DNA from 2 places in the Paenibacillus sp. FSL H7-0714 genome. Region 2 is predicted to be linked to the other one. Evidence: riboswitches for the same ligand, from Rfam matches in the RefSeq annotation. Region 2 holds a riboswitch; the other holds the start of a gene.
The links. Region 2 has a riboswitch for S-adenosylmethionine ahead of metA (homoserine O-acetyltransferase MetA). Riboswitches for the same ligand answer to the same signal wherever they lie in the genome.
Positions count from the first base shown of each region.

Region 1: linked by a shared signal. The riboswitch ahead of NST34_RS27075 (methionine ABC transporter ATP-binding protein) and the one ahead of metA (homoserine O-acetyltransferase MetA) in region 2 are both predicted to bind S-adenosylmethionine.

Region 1 is NZ_JBBOPT010000001.1:6,029,015-6,039,546, forward strand. It holds gene mqnE (aminofutalosine synthase MqnE) at 1-121, shown strand, start outside; gene NST34_RS27050 (NAD(P)/FAD-dependent oxidoreductase) at 172-1,233, shown strand; gene NST34_RS27055 (YuzB family protein) at 1,302-1,556, opposite strand; gene NST34_RS27060 (NifU family protein) at 1,638-1,886, shown strand; gene NST34_RS27065 (MetQ/NlpA family ABC transporter substrate-binding protein) at 2,042-2,899, opposite strand; gene NST34_RS27070 (methionine ABC transporter permease) at 2,958-3,617, opposite strand; gene NST34_RS27075 (methionine ABC transporter ATP-binding protein) at 3,617-4,633, opposite strand; SAM riboswitch class I at 4,734-4,873, opposite strand; gene NST34_RS27080 (Cthe_2314 family HEPN domain-containing protein) at 4,974-5,708, opposite strand; gene NST34_RS27085 (COX15/CtaA family protein) at 5,818-6,795, opposite strand; gene NST34_RS27090 (thioredoxin family protein) at 6,885-7,229, opposite strand; gene NST34_RS27095 (putative polysaccharide biosynthesis protein) at 7,308-8,936, opposite strand; gene NST34_RS27100 (DUF456 domain-containing protein) at 8,964-9,449, opposite strand; gene NST34_RS27105 (Cof-type HAD-IIB family hydrolase) at 9,486-10,241, opposite strand; gene NST34_RS27110 (peptidoglycan D,D-transpeptidase FtsI family protein) at 10,319-10,532, opposite strand, start outside.
Region 2 is NZ_JBBOPT010000001.1:1,859,033-1,869,564, reverse strand. It holds gene mqnC (cyclic dehypoxanthinyl futalosine synthase) at 1-7, opposite strand, end outside; gene NST34_RS08215 (aminotransferase class I/II-fold pyridoxal phosphate-dependent enzyme) at 275-1,447, opposite strand; gene metA (homoserine O-acetyltransferase MetA) at 1,484-2,404, opposite strand; SAM riboswitch class I at 2,518-2,648, opposite strand; gene corA (magnesium/cobalt transporter CorA) at 3,047-3,982, shown strand; gene NST34_RS08200 (HRDC domain-containing protein) at 4,065-5,081, opposite strand; gene NST34_RS08195 (ROK family protein) at 5,293-6,174, opposite strand; gene NST34_RS08190 (5'-3' exonuclease) at 6,441-7,367, opposite strand; gene NST34_RS08185 (arsenate reductase family protein) at 7,676-8,050, opposite strand; gene NST34_RS08180 (RluA family pseudouridine synthase) at 8,231-9,220, opposite strand; gene NST34_RS08175 (cob(I)yrinic acid a,c-diamide adenosyltransferase) at 9,222-9,788, opposite strand; gene NST34_RS32095 (aspartyl-phosphate phosphatase Spo0E family protein) at 9,971-10,228, opposite strand; gene NST34_RS08165 (aminotransferase class I/II-fold pyridoxal phosphate-dependent enzyme) at 10,410-10,532, opposite strand, start outside.

The DNA of each region.
Region 1 (10,532 bases), 4.2 Mb from region 2:
GGCTGGTGCCTTAACACCTGAAGGCCTCACTCGCGATGAATTGATCTGGTTAGTAAAAGGTGCTGGACGAATTCCAGTAGAACGCGACACGTTCTACAATGCGATAAAGGTGTACGAATAAAAGACTACCTTAGATCCGTTATCCTATATTGGAAAGGAAGTTCGGTCAGCATGAGAACACTACTCGTTCTGGGCGGCGGCTATGGCGGCTTGGCCCTAATTCAAGAATTGCTCAATAATCACCTTCCACAGGATATTGAAATTATCTTAATTGACCGAATGCCTTATCAAGGAATCAAAACGGAATATTATGCGCTTGCCGCAGGTACAGTAACTGACTATCACTTGCGGATCCAGTTTCCGGTTCATCCCCGTCTCACTATCCGTTACGGTGAGGTGAGTTCCATTGATTTGGAGAGTAGAATCGTTACAATGGAGCCTGACGAGACTGTGTCTTATGACATACTTGCCATTGCACTAGGTTGTACCGATAATTACCATAACATCCCTGGAGCTGATCAATATACTTGCAGTATCCAGACCTTTGCAGGGACACGCGAAACTTACCAACGTTTAAACGATGTGAAGCCTTATGGAACTATAAACATTGTAGGCGGAGGACTAAGTGGAGTGGAATTGGCGGCAGAGCTTCGGGAGAGCCGACCAGATCTTAATATTGCTATTCTGGATCGCGGTGAACGTGTCTTATCTGCCTTCCCTGCGAAGCTGTCACAGTACGTGGAGGAATGGTTTCACCACCATCAAGTACAGACACTTGGACGTGTCTCCGTATCCCATGTAGAGAAAGATGCGCTTTTTAACGGTACAGAGGAAATTCTTTCAGATGTTACAGTATGGACCGCGGGGATCCAACCGGTGAAGGTTGTTCAGGAATTAACAGTCCCGAAGGATCGCGGAGGACGAATCATTCTGGATGAATATTATCGTGTACCTGATTATCCAGAAGTGTATGTAATTGGCGACTGTGCCAGCCTGCCATTCGCTCCAAGCGCACAAGCCGCAGGAGCGCAGGGTGAGCAGGTTGCTCAGGTTATTCAAGCCATGTGGCGCGGCGAGACCCCTAAGCTTCATCCTATTCGTCTAAAGGGTACCTTAGGCTCACTAGGCAAGAAAGCTGGATTTGGTCTGATGGGCCAACGCTCCGTCAAAGGACGGGTTCCCCGTATCCTTAAGAGCGGGGTGCTCTGGATGTCAAAACGCACTTTAGGATAAACCTAAGGGCTGCTCTTTTCCGTTATAAATACGAAAAAGAGCAGCCCTTTATTTTCCACAAAAAGCATTTAATCAAGGTCCATATTAAACCAAGCCTCTAGCTCTTTGATTTTAGTATCAATTTTCTTTTCTAGCTCGTCAACAGTATCTGCTGCAACGATGTCCCCTTCAACCATGGCAAACGGGGTTAAATAACATTCCCCACAATTGTTCAGGCATCCGTATTCGATCACATCGTAATCTGGATTTTCCTCCAACTTATGCATTAGCTTGTCTGTTCCGTGACCCATGTTACTGGCACAAAATTCAATAATTGGTCTCATGATGATCTCCCTATTCCGCCTAACCATTTTATTTTTTAACTTTTTGTACTATAATGAACTTACGAAAGGAGTGATTGAGAAATGAGTGAGAATGCACAAAGCACCGAAATGTATGATGAAGTATTGGAAGTGCTGGATAAGCTTCGTCCGTTCCTGCAACGCGATGGCGGCGACGTTGAACTGGTCGATGTAGAAGACGGCATCGTTAAGTTGAAACTTATGGGTGCCTGCGGCAGCTGCCCAAGCTCCACGATCACCTTGAAAGCCGGGATTGAACGCGCCCTTCTTGAAGAAGTAGAAGGCGTACAAGAAGTTATGCAAGTATTCTAATCCCATTCAATATCATTCCCGATCCTCCTCTTCAGGAGATCGGGATTTTCTTATTATAGAGGATTTACACTTCCCCTACAACATACAGCATAAAACCCGCATGCCATTAGGCAGCGGGTTTTATGCTGTATTAGAGATTAAGTCAGCTTTCTGTCTTAAAATGCTGGAATGATCGAGCCTTTGTACTGTTCTTCAATAAAAGCTTTAGCTTCTGGAGAATTCAGTGCAGCGGCAAGCTTTTTGATTGCATCAGATTCTTTATTGTCAGGACGAGCTACAAGGATGTTAGCATAAGGGGAATCCGTACCCTCAATGAACAAAGCATCTTTAGTAGGAACTAGGTTAGCTTCCAAAGCATAGTTAGTGTTAATCAAGGCAAGATCTACTTCATCCAATTGACGACCTAACATTGCTGCATCTAGCTCGATGATTTTAAGGTTTTTCTTATTTTCAGTGATATCTGCTTGGGTAGATGTGATGTTGGTATCATCTTTCAAAGAAATCAGTCCATTTTTGGCAAGCAAGATCAGTGCACGACCACCGTTTGTAGCATCATTCGGGATGGCTACTTTCGCACCATCAGCCAGCTCGTCGATGGATTTGATTTTTTTGGAATAAGCACCAAAAGGTTCAACGTGAACGGCTGTAACAGAAACTAGATCCGAACCGTTCTTTTGATTCTGGTCATCCAGGTAAGGTTGATGTTGGAAGAAGTTAGCATCCAGATTCTTCTCTGAAAGCTGAACGTTTGGTTGAACATAGTCAGTGAATTCTTTGATTTCTAATGTAATTCCTTGCGCTTCAAGCAATGGAGCAATAGCTTTTAGGATCTCAGCGTGTGGAACAGGTGAAGCACCAACCACCAATTTTACAGGTTCTGCAGATGACTCAGTTGCAGCACCATCTTTTGGTGCATTAGTAGCAGCCGAGTTAGAAGCATTATTGTTATTGCCGCAAGCAGCCAGCACCACAACCAGTGTCAGACTAAAAAAAGTAAGTAGTAATTTTTTCATTTTAAATCCCCCTCTTATCCTTGGTATTTGTATGAATAAGGCTATATATGGACGTACCTTATTTCCGTGTGAAATGTCGTACTAGTCGATCACCGGCCATTTGTAGCAGTTGCACCAGTATGACCATTAAGACTACAGAGATAATCATAACTTCCTTCTCATATCGGTAATATCCGTAACGAATCGCTAGATCCCCTAGCCCGCCGCCGCCTACCATCCCGGACATTGCCGTATAGGAGACCAATGTAACCAGTGTGATCGTAACCCCAGCGAGCAGACCTGGACGAGCCTCTGGCAAAAGAACACGCATAACGATCTGATTCGTGGATGCTCCCATCCCTTGCGCCGCTTCGATTACTCCACGATCCACTTCTCTTAATGCCGTTTCCACCAAGCGAGCAAAGAATGGAGCTGCACCAATCACGAGCGGTGGAATCGTACCAAGTACTCCAATGGAGGTTCCAACGATGGTTTTGCTAAAAGGAATTAAAGCCACCATCAAAATGATAAACGGTACGGAACGCAAGATGTTTACAAAGAATGATAAGACCGAGTAAATTACTCTGATTACTATACTATTCGATCTTCCCCATAAATACAATAGAATTCCGAGTGGTAAACCAAGAATAATTGTGAACAATCCAGAGAATATTAACATTTGCAAGGTAGCAACTGTAGCATCCATCATTTCTTGCCAGTTTAAGTCTGCGAAATTCATTACGAAATCACCTCCACTTCAAGGCCTTGAGCGGTTAGTTCGGCTATCGTCACAGCGATCGCTTCAGCTGGACCTTCGAACCGAACAATCATTTGTCCATAAGGTACGTCTTTTATCGTTGAGATGGTACCATGCAGAATGGCGAAGCTAACACCTGTCTCACGTACTACATTGGAAAGTGCAGAGCCGTAGGTCTTCTCTCCGAAAAAAGTAATTTTGACGGCCTGAGAGTTGTCCCCAGCAGCAGCGTCAAGCGCCGTACGAAGGGGTCCCTCATTCTGTGATTCACTGCGAATGAAATCGCGAGTGACCTCATGCTGCGGCTTCAGGAATACCTCCGTGACTTTACCTTGCTCAACGATACCACCACCATGAATGACCGCAACACGGTCGCAAATGCTCTGAATCACGTGCATTTCGTGAGTGATCAGCACAATAGTCAGATGGAACCGTTTATTAATATCGAGCAATAGCTTAAGAATAGAGTCTGTCGTTTGTGGATCAAGCGCAGAGGTTGCCTCGTCACACAGCAGCACATCAGGGTCGCTGGCAAGTGCCCGAGCGATGCCGACTCGTTGCTTTTGTCCTCCTGATAATTGAGACGGATACTTATCCTGGTGTTCTTCAAGCCCAACTAGAGCAAGCAGTTCTTTCACTTTTGCATCAATATCTGCTCTCGAGGTACCTGTGAGTCGTAGAGGAAAAGCAATATTATCATATACAGTCGCAGAAGATAGCAGATTGAAATGTTGAAAAATCATTCCTATCTTGCGCCGCTGCTCCTGCAGCTGACCTTGAGTAAGCTTGGTTAGTTCAATGCCATCTACCCAAACTTCCCCTTCTGTCGGACGCTCCAACAGATTAATGCAACGGATCAATGTACTTTTCCCCGCTCCAGAATGGCCAATAACTCCGAATATTTCACCTTTTTCGATAGACAAATTCAATCCGGAAAGTGCTGTAGCCGCATGGCTGCCTTTTCCATATACCTTTGTTATTCCTTTTAGATTAATCAACGCTCGTCGCCCCCTTTATAATTCACTTATTCCATACAAAAAAACCTCCGACGATCGATGCAGATCGCAAGAGGCTCTGTGTGTTTATTTAGACAATGCCTTCTCATCTGCCAACGACCACAAACCTTGCGTCATTGTAGGAATTAGCACCATGACATTTGTACATAACGCTAATCGCGCTGTATACAAATCGGTTGCCGGGCTTCATCGGGCCTATCCCTCCGCCACTCTCGATAAGATATAGAGTATGAAATTTTATGTTTGAATTCGTACAGACTTTAATGCAAGCATAAGTATAGTAAGTTTCTTGTTTTTTGTCAAAAGGAAATATCTTGAACGCTTAGGATTGTACACGCTTTGCCTTGCTTATTTCCTTACGCAGCTGTTCATTGCTGTAGCTGAATGCCGCGATTAATGTTTTACAGTTCATTTCAAGGGACTGCTTTAAATCCTCAAGATGGCTATCTAAATCCTCAAGCTGAATTTTGTCATGCAAGCCTTGATGCCGCTGCCATAAATCATCCTGCATTTCGGAATTCATATAATGAATTTCAGCATTTCTGCGCTTGCGTAGATTCTCCAGTGGATCACGATAAGAGTTCTTGATCTGTTCCAGTTGATCCGCTAATGCAGGATGCACATTCAATAACTGAAGTTGACGCAGTACTGTAAAATAAGAAAAGTGCGTTTTTAATTTGGAGGTTTTGAGGTCATAAAAATGATTCAGTACCGTTCCAAGCTTGTCCAGAAGAGAGAACACACGAATAAATCCATCTTTATAAAAATAAACATACCGCGCATAATCGCCTTGTTCCACTGGTGACATATCGTCCATATAACCAGCGATTACCGATTTCCGGTAAAAAGCAGCTGCGAACCAGCTTTGCTCCAATTCATCCAATGAGGAGATCAGTCCACGTGTCCAAATCTCCAGCTTGCGGTATTCATGGTCATTATCCTCATGAGCGTTCATTTCCTTGCGCAGTAAGGCTGCAAATGTGGCCATGTTCTCCATCGCGTCAGCCAATACACCGCTGTTCTTTCGAGGCGGCTCTCCAAGTATAACCCGCAGCATATCCCAGTCCTCCTAAAGTTTTGTCCAGCACCACGATATACCGATTTCCACTTTATTATTCCGCAGGTAAAGCGACTCTATCCACGGTGGGAACTTTCTACCAAGGGTGTTACAACGGTGTCATTGGATTCGTTGGATTTTTTTCAACAACGACATTTCTCGCACGATTCAGCTGCCAGACTCTTACACTCATATAACATAAGACACCAAACAAACTAGCGATCAACAAAATATGAGCCAAAGCGGCAAATATGTACAATCTTTCATTATCAAGTGTGTAAACAACAGCAGCACCACTAAATACCTGCATCAAGCACAGCAGAACAGCCGCTACGCCAAGAGCTCTTAGCTCTGGGTAATCCTTATGTTTCCAAAAAGCTAAATGTCCAAGCACCGCAGTAAGAATGAATAAGATCAAAGCCGCAATCCGGTGCGTAAAAACAATACCTACTCCCCCGGAAAGCTCGGGAACCCATTCACCGTTACAGAGCGGCCAGCCAGAACATCCACCGCGCGAATCCGTATGACTAACAAAGGCTCCAATATAAACAACAACATAGGAATATAAGGCCGTGAAGCAGGTTAAATTGCGGAAAGCCTTACTGACGGGTTTCTTCTGAAGCTCCATCTTAGGATCGTACTCACCTGCTTCATGTCGCCTTTTAGTTCCTAGAGCCAGCATTAGAGAACTTGAAAAAGCAATCAAGGAAAAGCCCATATGCAGTGCCATTACAGCAGCAGATTGGGATTTAATCACTGCAAGCGCTCCCATACCACCTTGAACAATTACAAACAGCAACGTCATAAATGCATATACTAACAAGTCCCGCCGATTTCGAGCATAACGCCAAAAGGCAATCATCGAGGCAAGTGACAATAACCCTGCCAATCCGCTAAACAAGCGATGGGTGTATTCAATCATCGAACCTACAGTATAGGCCGGAATCAATTTCCCATGACAGAGCGGCCATTCATTTCCACATTCCAATCCCGATCCAGTCTTCGTTACAACCGCTCCCCCTAGTACAGCGAGGAACATGATAAGGCAAGTAAGATAACTAAGCCATTTCAACTGATTTGTCGACAAAAATATCACCCGCAGTTTTTAGTAATGAAGAAGCATCTTAAAAAACCACCGCTTTTGCTCGAACAGGCGAAAGCGGTGGTTTTCCGGAATTACTGTTGAAGGCTTTGATGCACTTGAACCGCTTTATCCAGGAAATTCTCAATTTCCTCGCGGGATTTACGTAATTTATTAACGAATCTAACCAATTCACGCCCATCGGAATACGCGACAAAGCTTGGAATACCCATAATATTTTGTTCCTGACTAACGTCACCCACAGCATCAACGTCAACCTCAACCAGCGTTAGACGATCTGCATAGGCTTGCTCTACCTCAGGAATAAAAGGATCGATAAATTTACAATCCGAGCACCAGTCCGCCTTGAAGATGGCTACAGTTAATCGAGGAGATTGAATGGCTACCTGAAATTCAGCAGGAGAACTAATTTTGTCCATAGCTTGTTCAGTCCTTTCTTCCATATCTGTCAAATTTCTATTCTTTAAGTGAAGCAAAATGTCATGCAGAAGTCAAACTTATTCTCTCATACGAACACGCGCAGGCTGCAATTTCATCAGCGGATTCAACAATTTTTGCAATGCACGCGGATAACTGGAGATTTCCTGTTTAGTAAGCACACCCAGTACAATTAGCATGACCAGATAAATAACAACAACTGCGGCCCCTACAACAAGACAAGTGATCAGAAATGCCAGACGTGCAGGCATTAGATCTGTTAACAGAATTCCAGCTTGGTTAAGTCCAAAACCAATACCACCGGACACCAGAACCGCAATTGCGAAGCCGCCCCACCGTTTACCCATAATTTCGAAAGGTACAATGGATTTCAGCATCCGTAAGTTAAGAATAGTAATAACTACGAAACAAAGTGCTGTTGCGCCGATAATCCCGTAGATCCCAAATATCTTACTTAGTAAGAAGCTTGCGACTAATTTAACAATAATACCCACTAGCACATAATACATTGAAACGCGTGATTTGCCCATACCGAGCAAGATGGAGTTCGTTGTCATCATGGTGATCTGAAAGATCGTTCCAATCGTAAGCATCGCCACAATTCCGCTTCCGTCCAAGCTGCTGAACAATAACCCGTTTACAGAATAAGCTGCTGCCACAAGTGCCAACACAATTGGCATCCCTGTCAGGATAGAAATCCGCAAAGCAAGTGTAATTTGCTTCTTCAAGTGTCCCTCATCACGACGGGCATAGGCAGCTGAAATGATCGGAATCAGCGAGGTACCTAGCGCAATGGCTAGTACCGGTGGAATTCCGGCCACACTTTGAGCACGCGTGGTTAGTATACCCAAAGCTGCTGTTGCACTCTCTCTACCCATCTGATCAATAAGCAGTGGAACAGCCAAAGAAGTATCAATCACATTCACTACGGGAATCGTAAGTGAAGAGAGCACGATCGGAATTGATAGTGTGAAAATATCTTTGTAAATTCCCCAAATCGGCAATTTTTGAGTGGTATTGTAATTTAATCCTTGCTGTTTATCCTCTCGGCGCAGCTTAATTGCAAAATAAATCATGACACCAAATGCTGCAATACTACCAATTACGCTACCGAAGGATGCTCCCGCAGCTATAGTTGTATTGTTATACCCCTGCTGTAATAGAATATAAGCTAGTAAAATAGCGACTAGTACGCGAGCGAACTGCTCTACAATCTGTGAAATACCACCAGCCATCATATTGTTGCGCCCTTGAAAATATCCACGCATCATGGCAATTGCCGGAAAAAGTAAAAGCGCAGGTGCAATAGCCCTAACTGCCATCGCTGATTCAGGTACATCAGCAATATGTGTCGCATAGAACGGAGCGCCTATGTACAGCAAGGCCGTCATGATTACCCCTGCTGCTACTGAAAACAGCAATGCTGCATGATACACTTGTCTCGCCTCTTCAGGACGATTCAGAGCGTACCGCTCGGAGACCATTTTACTGAGCGTACTTGGAATACCTGCTGTAGCCACGGTGAGCAGCATTAAATAGATATTGTTCGATACCCCAAATGATGCTCTCCCCACATCATCAAAAATATGATCCAGCGGCACCCGCTGAACAAGCCCGAGTACCCTTGCCACCAAAGCTGCAGCAGCAAGGATAAGCGTGCCTTTTACGAAAGACTCTTTCTTGGACAAACCATTTCCCCTTCTTCACTGTTAAAATTAAAACCGGACGACCCATATAAAAAAGAGGACGACCATAATAATTTGTAGCACAATTTTGACAACAGTACTACTAAACAACCCAAGTATTGATCCTACACTTACTTTGGCAGCTTTAGCTGGTGAAGAACCTACGATCAATTCTCCTATAAAGGCACCCAGAAACGGACCAATAATAAGTCCAAAGGCTGGGATTACAAAAGGACCAATGATTAGCCCAATCGTACTCCCGATAATCGATGAACGTGAGCCGCCAAATTTCTTAACGCCCCACGCCCCTACAACGTAATCAGCAATAAATAAAACTACAACGATCAGCGTTTGAATGATCCAGAACCAGACACCAAAAGGCTCGAAAGAAAAGAACCAGCCATATACGAAAAAGGCAAGATAAATCGCAAGCGCACCCGGCAGTATAGGGTACACAGCCCCCGCTAGCCCTACGGCAAATAAAGCAATAATAAGAATCCAACCCAGGATCGTCAACACTTAACCTCCTAATAGCAAATATGCTCTATGGATTCACTTCGCAATAGCTTCATTAAAAATATATTTTTGAATGACTTCTGCAATTCCATCATTATTATTAGAAGCCACCACAACGTCAGCCTCTTCTTTAACCGTCTCCTGAGCGTTGCCCATGGCAACCCCAAGCCCTGACTGCTGAATCGCTGCAAGGTCATTGAGGCTGTCACCAACCGCTATAACTTGGGACATGTCTAGTCCTAGCAGCTTACAGACTTCCATGATTCCGGCTGCTTTATTCACTCCTAGAGGGTTAATCTCCAGGTTATGTGGAGAGGAGTTCGTAATCTCCAATCCACCCATATCTTGAAGACGAAGCAGCAGTTTATGACGAAGCTCATCATCTTCGGTGTGATAACCGAATTTAAGCCATTCTCTGCCCGTTACATCCCCATCCCAGTTATCCTGTTTGTGGACTTTTTCCGTAGAATAGGCCCAGAACCAGATGTCATCTTCTTTAGCAAGTTCATACATTTGTTGTACCAGCATAGGATCCATCAATGATCGCCGATAAATTTCATGTGGTGCTCGCCATATCTCACTACCGTTCACAGTAATCATAGGTGTTTCTAGTCCAAGCTGCTCAGCATATGGAAATGCACTTGTAAAAGCTCGGCCTGTCGACAGACAGACATGAACGCCTGCGTCGACCGCCTTTTGAAGCCATTTCACCGTTGTAGGTGTAATAATCTGTTCATCATTCAGTAGGGTTCCATCCATATCCAAAGCAAGCAGGCGGTATTTGGCAGTCATTGCCACCCCTCCATTCTTTTATGCTCTCAATAGAGCAGCTGTTTATTTTTTAATCATTATTCACCTTAGAGTCAAAGTTACTGAGTACCTGTAGTCGTTCCTTCATTCGCAGGATCATTTGTATTATTACCTGACTGTAGACTCTTCTTCGGAACGCCATCAAGTCCATATTCCCAATCATAAGCATCAAAAATTTTACGTGCGACCGGCGCAGCACTCTGGGAACCAAAGCCCCCTTCTGGAATGACTACGGCTACTGCCAGCTTAGGGTTATTTCGTGGGGCATAAGCA
Region 2 (10,532 bases):
CACTCATCGTTCGCATCCTCCTTCTAAACCCTTAGGGGTATGGTAGAATCACAAAATTACAGGAAGAAAAAACGTTGTCTCTTTTTCAAGGTGACAACCCTTTCTCATACAATTGAACAGTTCATTTCCTCATCGTATCACAATCTGAACAGCTTGAAAAATGCTTTTACATTCTTCGCAAATTCCTATCCAGAAGAAAAGCAGCATCGAACTAAGCGATACTGCTAGTTATACTCTATTTCTCCACTAACACTCGATTGAACATTTCTTCCTGTTACTTGGACTCAATTTCTGCCCTAGCGGCCTCTAGTGCTTGGCCAAGATCAGCAATCAAATCCTCTGCATGTTCAATACCGACGGAGAAGCGCAGCAAACGATCATCTACACCCACAGCATTTCGAATCTCCACAGGAATATCAGCATGTGTTTGTACAGCCGGATAAGTCATAAGTGACTCTACGCCGCCCAAGCTTTCTGCGAATGCAATAAGACGAATATGACGAAGAAGCGGCTCTACGTATCTGGCATCTTTTAATTTGAAAGAAAAAATACCGGTATTGCCTGAAGATTGACGATTCTGGATTTCATGTCCTGGATGATCAGGCAATCCTGGATGGAACACTTCCGCAATCGCTGGATGCTCTAATAAGTAGTGAGCGATCGCTAGTGCATTGCTTTCGTGACGCTCCATACGCAGCGCCAATGTCTTCAAGCCTCTCATCAACTGATAACTGTCTGTTGGTCCGAGCACGGCGCCAATAGAGTTATGTAGAATAGCTAATTCAGCTGATAATTCTACACCCTTGGATACAATCAGGCCTGCCAGTACATCATTATGACCACCCAAATACTTAGTAGCGCTATGAACTACAATATCCGCACCTAATTCTATAGGCCGTTGGAAGAATGGAGTCAGCAGCGTATTATCTACAATGCTAAGTAACCCATGGTGACGTGCCCAAGTGCACACGGCTTCAATATCCGTGATCATCATAAGTGGATTCGTTGGCGTTTCAATAAATACAGCTTTCGTATTTGGACGACGCGAAGCTTCCAGTGCATCCAAATCATTCGTGTCTACATAAGAAGCAGTGATTCCAAACTTGGACATAATCCGTTCCAACAAACGATAGGTACCGCCGTAAAGATCCAGCGAAACGATCAGATGGTCGCCTTGAGCGAACAAGGTAAGCACTGTTTGTATCGCTGCCATCCCTGAGCTACAAGCAAATCCTGCATCTCCAGATTCCAGTTCCGCAGCTGCATTCTCAAGCACTGAACGGGTCGGACTCTTGGTGCGGCTATAATCAAACCCTGTGCTTTGACCGAGTTTTGGATGACGAAATGCCGTTGCATTATAAATCGGAAAATTAATTGCTCCTGTGGCAGGATCTTCTTGAGAACCTATTTGAGCCAGTCTACTTTCAATCCTAAGTTTGTCATCCATGATTAATGCCTCCTAATTTATATTGTAGCGCTATTATTAATAAACAATCGGGTCGATATCATAAGGCGTTTCTTGATATACATAGTAATTGAGCCAGTTAGAGAATAATAAATTGGCATGCGCACGCCACACTGCTGGAGGTGTACGTTCTGGATCATCTTTAGGGAAGTAATGTTTCGGCAAAGCCATCTCCATCCCTCTAGACACATCACGGTCATATTCCCATTTCAAGGATAGGGGATCGTATTCGGAATGTCCGGTCACAAATATTTGTTTACCGTCGTTTGTAGCCACTAGATACATACCAGCTTCTTCGGATTCCGCCAGAATCTGCAGATCTGGGTTATTCTCAATATCTTCACGGGAGACATCGGTATGACGAGAGTGTGGTACATGGAATACCTCGTCAAAGCCGCGCAACAGTTTAATGTTATTTTGATTAATCGTATGAGCGAAGACGCCAAAGCATTTCTCAGGCAATGCCACTTTACGAACACCAAAATGATGATATAAGCCTGCCTGTGCCGCCCAACAAATATGCATGGTTGAAGTCACATTGTCCTTGCTCCATTCAAAAATCTCTTTCAGTTCTTCCCAATACGATACTTCCTCGAACTCCATTTGTTCTACAGGAGCACCTGTAACGATTAAACCATCCAAACGGCGGTGGCTGATCTCGTCAAAGGTTTTGTAAAAGCTCTTCAAATGTTCAGCAGAAGTATTCTTGGAAATATGGGAACGCGGATGCAATAAAGTAACATCAACTTGTAGTGGCGAATTTCCAATTAAACGCAGCAATTGAGTCTCTGTCGTCTCTTTAGTCGGCATGAGGTTCAGAATAGCAATCCGTAGTGGACGGATATCCTGATGGAAAGCCTGACTTTCGTCCATCACAAAAATATTTTCTCCGGATAGTACTTCTTTCGCCGGTAAACTGTCGGGAATTTTAATTGGCATTGTCTTTCCACTCCTTAGCTGAATTTAGTTATTTTGCCGCACTGCGGCTTGCTGAACATAAAAAGACCTTCCTCGGAAATCGAGAAAGGTCATATCTACAGTCATATGCGCCTCTCTCATCTGCCAGAATGTTCCTGAAGACGATTAGACGTCTGCAGAAATTCCGCAAGAATTAGCACCGTGCGTTTACACGCCGGTTGCCGGGTTTCATAGGGCTAGTCCCTCCACCTGCTCTTGATAAGATTTAGCTGTATTCAATTAAATTACTTTAAAATTCACTTTAAATCATGAACCTCCTTTTCGTCAAGTCCATACAATGCTGAAGAAGCCTCAAAATCACAATAAATTTGCTTGAAAGAGGCATACTCCGTTGTTATACTAGACAAGTATTTCATACCTGAACGAAAAGAAGAGGTGAGAAGAAGGATGGAAGGCGACCCGAGCTCGCAAATATGTGTACAGAATGAGCAACCACACAGGATAATCATCAGCTTGCCGGCGGCGGGAGCAGTTCTTCTTCATGCCCTCGAAACGTCATTTGGCCCTATGTATTGATTGTACCGCCGGCCAAGCTGATTTTTTTCTCTGTGCTTAATTTAGCAGTCCCTAGTGAAGACCTGGGGATAGGAGGAGTGAAATCAGATGAAAATCCGGCTGGTAAATGCAGGGGTTTTTACACCTATTGATGAACTTGATGAAACACTAACACCCCCAACGGAAGGGTTCTATTGGATTGACGCCGATGTTGAGGATTTGGAGCTGCTTCAGCCCTTGTTCAACCTACATGATCTTGCTGTTGAGGATTGCCTTAGCGAAGAGGATCAGCGTCCAAAGATCGAAATATACGAAAGTCACTACTTTATTGTTGTAAATAGCATTCGCTTTGACGATGAAGAAATTTTCCTACGGGCACTCAATGTATTCCTTGGAAGACATTACATCATCACTGTCACGAAACAAAAGATCAATGAACTACGAATCCTGAAGCCTATGCTCTGGGAGCAAGAAGTAAGTGAACCGGATATGTTCCTTTACTTGCTAATTGACCTTGTCGTTGATAACTATTTCTCCGTCGGCGACCGAATTGAAGCTCGGATTGAGAAGCTGGAAGAAGATATCCTCATGCATACCAAAAAGTCACATCTTAGTGAAATTATCGGTCTGCGAAGTGAAATTCTATGGTTGAAGAAAATGCTGGGGCCACAAAAAGAAGTGATCAATACCCTAAATAAAAAAGACCTCCGTCTGATTGATGATCAGCTGCAGAAATATTTTAGCGACATTTATGAAAATGCGGTTAAAATATCTGAAACCTTTGAGACGTATCGCGATCTCATGGGCAACTTACGAGAGGCATACCAATCCAGTATCGCCAACCGCGCGAATGAAATTATGAGAGTCTTTACTGCGATCACAACAATATTCATGCCCCTGACCGTAATTACCGGAATCTACGGTATGAACTTTGATCATATGCCCGAGCTTCATACGAAATATGGCTATTATGGCGTTATAGGCATCATGTTGACTTTAGGCTGTGGGATGCTCTATGTTTTCCGCAAGAAGGAATGGCTATGAAACGAACCGGACGAATAAGCAAGACGAAGGCCCTGTAACCGTAAGGTATAAGGAAGCCTTCGTCTTTTTGGTATGCGCAAATTTAAAAGCTGGTCGCCATGCCCACTTTATGCGTATGCTCTCGACGGAAACGGATGCGTATCAATCGCAGACGCTCATAATAAATATCCAATCCTTCAGCAGCGGAAAAGTCGTCGCCATACACCTTATGTAACACCGGTTTTAGGAAAAGATCCCCGAGCTCCACATAGGCATTCCATATCGCATCCTGCTCACTCTGCGGCATATTGCCAAGCTCTACATGGATCAGCTTCTCGACAGAATAACCTTCTCTTTCTAGCTCCTCTACCGCTTCAATCAGTTCACGCCGGTTCACTCCACTATTCACCTTAAGCTGTTCCAAGCCCAACCCATTCTCGATCCCCTGCAGCAAAATCCTCCGCAAGCGCAGTCGTTCTAGCTGCTTCTTATATTTGACTTCTTTCTGTTTATAAAGCCAAGATACGAAAGACTCCTCTTCAATTACTTCATGCACCCAATTTAGAGGGAAGGAATGTTCCCTTGCCACCGCAGTAGTTATAGCCAGCCAATCAGCCCCAAACTGCGCTATCTTGCCTTCTCCCACACCCGGAATTTGCATCAGTTCCTCTGGCGTATGCGGTAGAAATGTACTTAACAAGCGCAACAGACGATTACTAGCGAGAATATAGGGCGCCTTCCGTTCACTCGAAGCCTTACCACGGCGCCAAGCACATAACTCTTCATAAATGGCTTCATTCCCATAATGTTCGCTGTAATATTGAAGCTTCAGCTGCTCCTGATTACGCCCAGTAAGACTATCCTCCTCGTGGAATATCCCATCGATTAAGGGTCGATAGCCATCTCCCATCTTCACTGCTAGCTCATGCCTGTATACACAGAGCATCTCATTCCATGAACCACCTTCATACCACAAATTCTCAATGTAATTCTCCCCACCTGAAAAATCACGCCAGCCCAAACTCCAGATCCCCTCTTCCTCTCCAATCCACAGCTGGGCGTACACCTCTTGATCCACTCCAGATATTCTGGATAAACGGTTCATAAACACAATTTGCATATTCATCCCTACCTTTCTCAACATTACAGCAAGCACAATAACCTTCTGGGAAGAGCCTCCTTCGGAGCGAACAAATCCTTTCTCAATCAGACCCCGAACGCAAGAAAGCACCTCTCTCACGATAAACGCGAAAGAGGTGCTCCCTCATTAAATGCTATACTGTTAGATCCTAGAATACCATATATTACCGAACAGTCAATGTCTTTTTATACTAGTTTCTAGCTAGAGCTAATGTAGCCAATCCAATCGCTCCAGCAAGCCCTGCATTGTCTCCGAGACCTGGTGAGACAACATAATTATCGATGTCAATATTAAGCGATGGATGCTGAACATATCCGCTCAATAACTCTTGCAGCTTAGTGCGAATTAACGGGAACAGGTGGCTTTGCTTCATAACACCACCGCCCATTACGATTTTTTGAGGAGACAGAATCAGCACATAGTTCATGAGTGCATGTGCAAGATAGTGAGCTTCCATTTCCCAAGCCGGATGGTCCACTGGTAGCTCTCCTGCCGGTTGTCCCCAGCGTTTGCCGATCCCCGGACCTGCGGCTAATCCTTCAAGACAATCGCCATGATAAGGACAGTAACCCTCAAACGTATCCTCTGGATGTCTACGAACTAGAATATGTCCCATCTCAGGATGTGACAATCCATGGACCATCTGGCCACCAACAACCGCTCCTGCTCCAATGCCTGTCCCAACCGTAATATAAAGACAGCTGTCCAGACCTTTAGCCGCTCCCCATTTACTTTCCGCAAGCGCTGCACCATTCACATCCGTGTCAAAGCCGATCGGAACGTTAAATTGCTCAGCCATTGTGCCTACCAGATTATATTGTCCCCAGTGAGGTTTTGGTGTCGTTGTTATGTAACCATAAGTAGGGCTGTCCAGTACGGGATCAATCGGTCCAAAAGATCCGATTCCGAATGCTTCTACATTCTTCTCTTTAAAATAGTCTATTACTAGTCCCATCGTTTCTTCCGGTGTTGTTGTCGGAAAGCTAACTCGGTCAACAATGGTACCATCCTCATAACCAATCCCACATACAAACTTTGTTCCGCCTGCTTCAATCGCTCCCAATAGCTTCACAGCAATTCTCTCCCTTTCTCTAGTTAGAAGTTGAAACGCTACCCATACACAAATGAATAATATCATTAAAAAAAGCAATCACCAGCCCTAATTATACGTCGAATGAAGCGCTATCACAACAAGTATAAACGCCTATTGCGTCCTTATAAGGACGCAATAGGCGTTTAAGAGAGAAAGATAAGGATAATGTATAATGTGAAACTTATACGTTCTTATAGTTTAACAAAACACCCTCCATGCATCTTTGCATTGAAGGGTGTCTGATCTTAACCCAAATCGCCTAACTCAATCTGTACAATTCCTCGTTCGTCCTGCACCTCAGCAATCAAATGCATCAAGCTGCCGAACTCTAGCTCCTGAAATTTGCGCGCAGCTGTTTCCCGTTGTAGTTGCCACAAGGCTTCCGTCAGCTCGCAGACCACCGGCACATCGCAACGGATTTCCGCTAGCTCTCGCGATAAATGCAGCATATCCAGATCTGCTTCGATTTTGGTACGCACGCCTTTAGGGAGCAGATGCAAATTCTCAATTACACCTTCAACTGTTCCGTATTCGGTCAGCAGTTTCAGCGCAGTCTTCTCACCAATCCCTTTTACGCCGGGATAATTATCACTGGTATCGCCCATAAAGCCTTTCAGGTCAATCACCTGTCTAGGCGTTAGACCCTTTTCCTCCAGCAATTCTGCAAGGTCATACACTTTATAGTTAGAGCGTCCCTTTTTCATAATGACGACCTTAACATTCTCATCAATGAGCTGAAGCATATCATGGTCACCCGTCAAAATATATACCTCAGAGTTTTCACTGTAACAAGAAGCCAGCGTACCAATGCAATCATCCGCTTCATAGCCTGCAAGTCCAATATTCGGCACCCCAAGCTCAGCTACTACATCTTTTACTAGATCGAACTGAGGAATTAGCTCTAACGGGGCTTCAATCCGATTCGATTTGTATCCATCGTATTTCTCGGTGCGGAACGTTCCTTTGCCCATATCCCAGCAGCATACGACGTGAGAAGGCTCAAATGTGCTTACCGCATCGAAAAAATACTGCAAAAAACCATACACCGCATTCGTCGGCAATCCAGCTTTTGTCTTGCGAATATATCCTCCATAAGAGGTCGCATAAAAGGCCCGGAACAGCAGAGCCATTCCATCTACAAGCATTACACGGCCCGTTGTTTCTGCTCTCATGTATAAACCTCTCCCTTAATCGTTCATTGTATTGTTATTAAGCGCTTGTCCATGTTATTGCACAAAGAGTATTCTATCAGAAAATACATGATCTGATAAGGGATCATATAGTTACACATATGGGAGCTTATTCTTATCCTTTGAAACTAACAAGTAAAAAAACCATCGGTGCCCTTGCAAGGGCGGTAAGCTTAAGCGAGAAATATAAGTATATTATAGAATCTTGGTCTTTTGTGATTTTCCTAGATATCCAAAAAGGGATGCCACAACAGCCATGAAATGACTGTTGGGACATCCCCTTTACGGATTTATACTTTGGAAGCATTGCTCCAAGCTTCAGCATATTGATCATCTTTAAAGCCTACCGTAACTTTAACACCATCAGTGACAATCGGACGTTTATTTAGCATACCATGGCTCGCGAGCAGCTCAAGCTTCTCCTGCTCACTAAGCTGTGACATTTTGTCCTTAATACCCAATGCTTTATAGACTTCACCACTTGTATTAAAAAACTTTTTCAGTTCAAGTCCGCTATTGGCCAGCAATTCTCGCAGCTCCTCAACGGTAGGCGGCTGTTCTGCGATGTTTTGAAGCTCAAGCTCATGACCTTGAGCTTGTAGCCATTTTACTGCACTGCGGCAGGTGCTGCATTTTGGATATTGATATACTTTTAGTTTGCTCATGTTGTTCTCCTTTAATGGTAGTGATGAGTGCGCTACGCTGGCAAATTATTCTTCCGATCGCTGTTATCCTCAGATTTCTTGATTTAGTCCGCTTGTTGCGGATGAAATCCGAGGATAAAGGCGAACACTCCGTTTCTCCAGAACCAATTCGCCCTCTCGCTAACATCACTAAGATAATTTTTACCTCAAATTCGCTTTCGGGCCTTGCTCCAATACATTCTCCAAGGCCGCCATATCAGGCGGCAAAGGAGCTTCAAAGATCATTTCCTGCAGCAGCACCGGATGCTTGAACGTCAGACGCACCGCGTGCAGTGCTTGACGTGGTATGGAGGCATCTAGTGCTGCAACGGACTCCAACTGTTCACTTTGAGTTAAAGTCAATTCCGGTAGATTATACAGCTCATGACGATACATGCTGTCACCAATCAAAGGACAGCCGATAGAGGTCATGTGGACCCGAATCTGATGAGTACGACCACTCTCCAGCTTCAGTTCAACTTTTGAACCTTGTGCGTATACGGTTTTAACCTCATACCGAGTCAGAGAAGGATAACCATCCGGTGTCACGATACGTCGATGCGGCTCCTCAGGATCACGGTCAATAGGTCCGTCGATATCGCCGAAAGGCTCCACAGGAGCCCCATGAACAAATGCAGCATAACGTTTGTCCACTGTACCCGCAATCATCTGCTCAGAAATATGCTGATGGCTATACGGATTCTTGGCGATGACTAACACACCGGAGGTTTCCTGGTCCAGACGATGGACGGGTCGAAAGCGGAAACGTTCATTTTTTTGCGCCCAATAATGAACTACTCCGTTAGCCAGCGTATCAGTGTAATGTCCGTGTGTGGGATGCACGATGATCCCTGCTGCCTTGTTTACTACGAGCAGATGCTCATCTTCAAATAGAATTTCAAAGGGAATCGGCTGCGGTAAAATATCATCCGAAGTCTCTGTTTCCATGCGAATCTGTACAATATCGCCTGCCTTAACATGTACGCTGATATAAACACGCTCTCCATTTAATGTAATCCCTTGTTCTGTTTGCTTAAGGCGTGACAACAATTTACGTGAGACATCCATCCGTTTATGCAGGATCGTCTTCAGCAACCAGTCATCCTCTTCTGGCGGTATAATGTAAGTAATTGGTGAATAATAGCTAGTCATATTAGTCTCGGAACACCTTTTTACTGCGAATGTATTCTACATCAGTAATCCCTGCCCGTGTATTAGCCGTCCTAGCCAGTGCAAAGAAATAATCGGATAACCGGTTCAAATAAATAACCGCTTCCGGGTTAATGTCTGCATTTCGTCCAAGTGTAACTGCCCGGCGTTCCGCCCGGCGGCAAACCGTACGGCACACATGTAGAACCGAAGCCAACGGACTGCCCCCAGGGAGGATGAATTTTTCTAGTGGTGGATTCTCTGCTTGAAGCTCATCAATCCAGCCCTCCAACCGTTTAGCCATCTCACTTGTTACCATATATTGACCACCATCACCTAGCTTAATAAAAGCCAGATCGGTTCCGCAATCGAATAGCTCATGCTGAATTTCCAGCAGCTGCTCGCGTACATCATCAAACTGATCGTCCTCCATCAGGCTCCTTGCCTGACCTACAAAGCAATTCAGTTCATCGATCGTTCCGTAAGCTTCAACTCGGACATCGTCCTTACCAACCCGGCCGCCAATCACTGAAGTTTGACCCGCATCACCCGTGCGTGTATAGATCACCATGGCTTACTCCTCCTATCCATCTTCAAATCACATAATGCTAGTTTAAGCTTTCTTATATAAAAATGGCAAATGAAGAGTATAGGCATATTCTCTCCAAGTGTGACTGCAATGTTGCGATGTGTGAGCTTAAAGGAACAACAAAAAGAGGACCCTAGGGTCCTCTTCAACAGCATGTAGCGACGTTATTTTCCAACTGGACGCCCCTTCATGTATTCATTTATCTTGAGATCCAGTAAACTGCTAATTTCAATCACATTATCTGAAGTGAATGATTTTTCCTGCAAAAAAAGCTGCTCCATTTTGCTACGGAGTATTCTAATTTCATCTTCCAGAGAGAGCATGCGAGCAGAAGCATCACCCTTGGGGGACAGTTTCCCACTTCCAGAAAAACACTGCCCTCCATAGGAAGGTAAGTAATAATCGGCACTAAGCACAATCATCCCTCCTAAAAGTATTATTGAGCGCGTGCCACAAAATGTCATTAAAGTAATAAAAGCAACTTCAAAGCAACGCTTAATTCCAGAGTAAAATACGTCCTTGTTAGTTCTATTATAGGGGTTAATTACTCTCAAAGTAAAATAATACCATAGGATTATAGGATAGGCTATAGTCCAATTTTCTCTATTCCATTCTCTCTCGTTCCAGTTGTGTGACAAAAGCACCAATGCGTTCAATAGCTTCATTCAGTTGAGCTACTGATGTAGCATAGGAGCAGCGTAAGTAACCTTCACCACCTAAACCAAA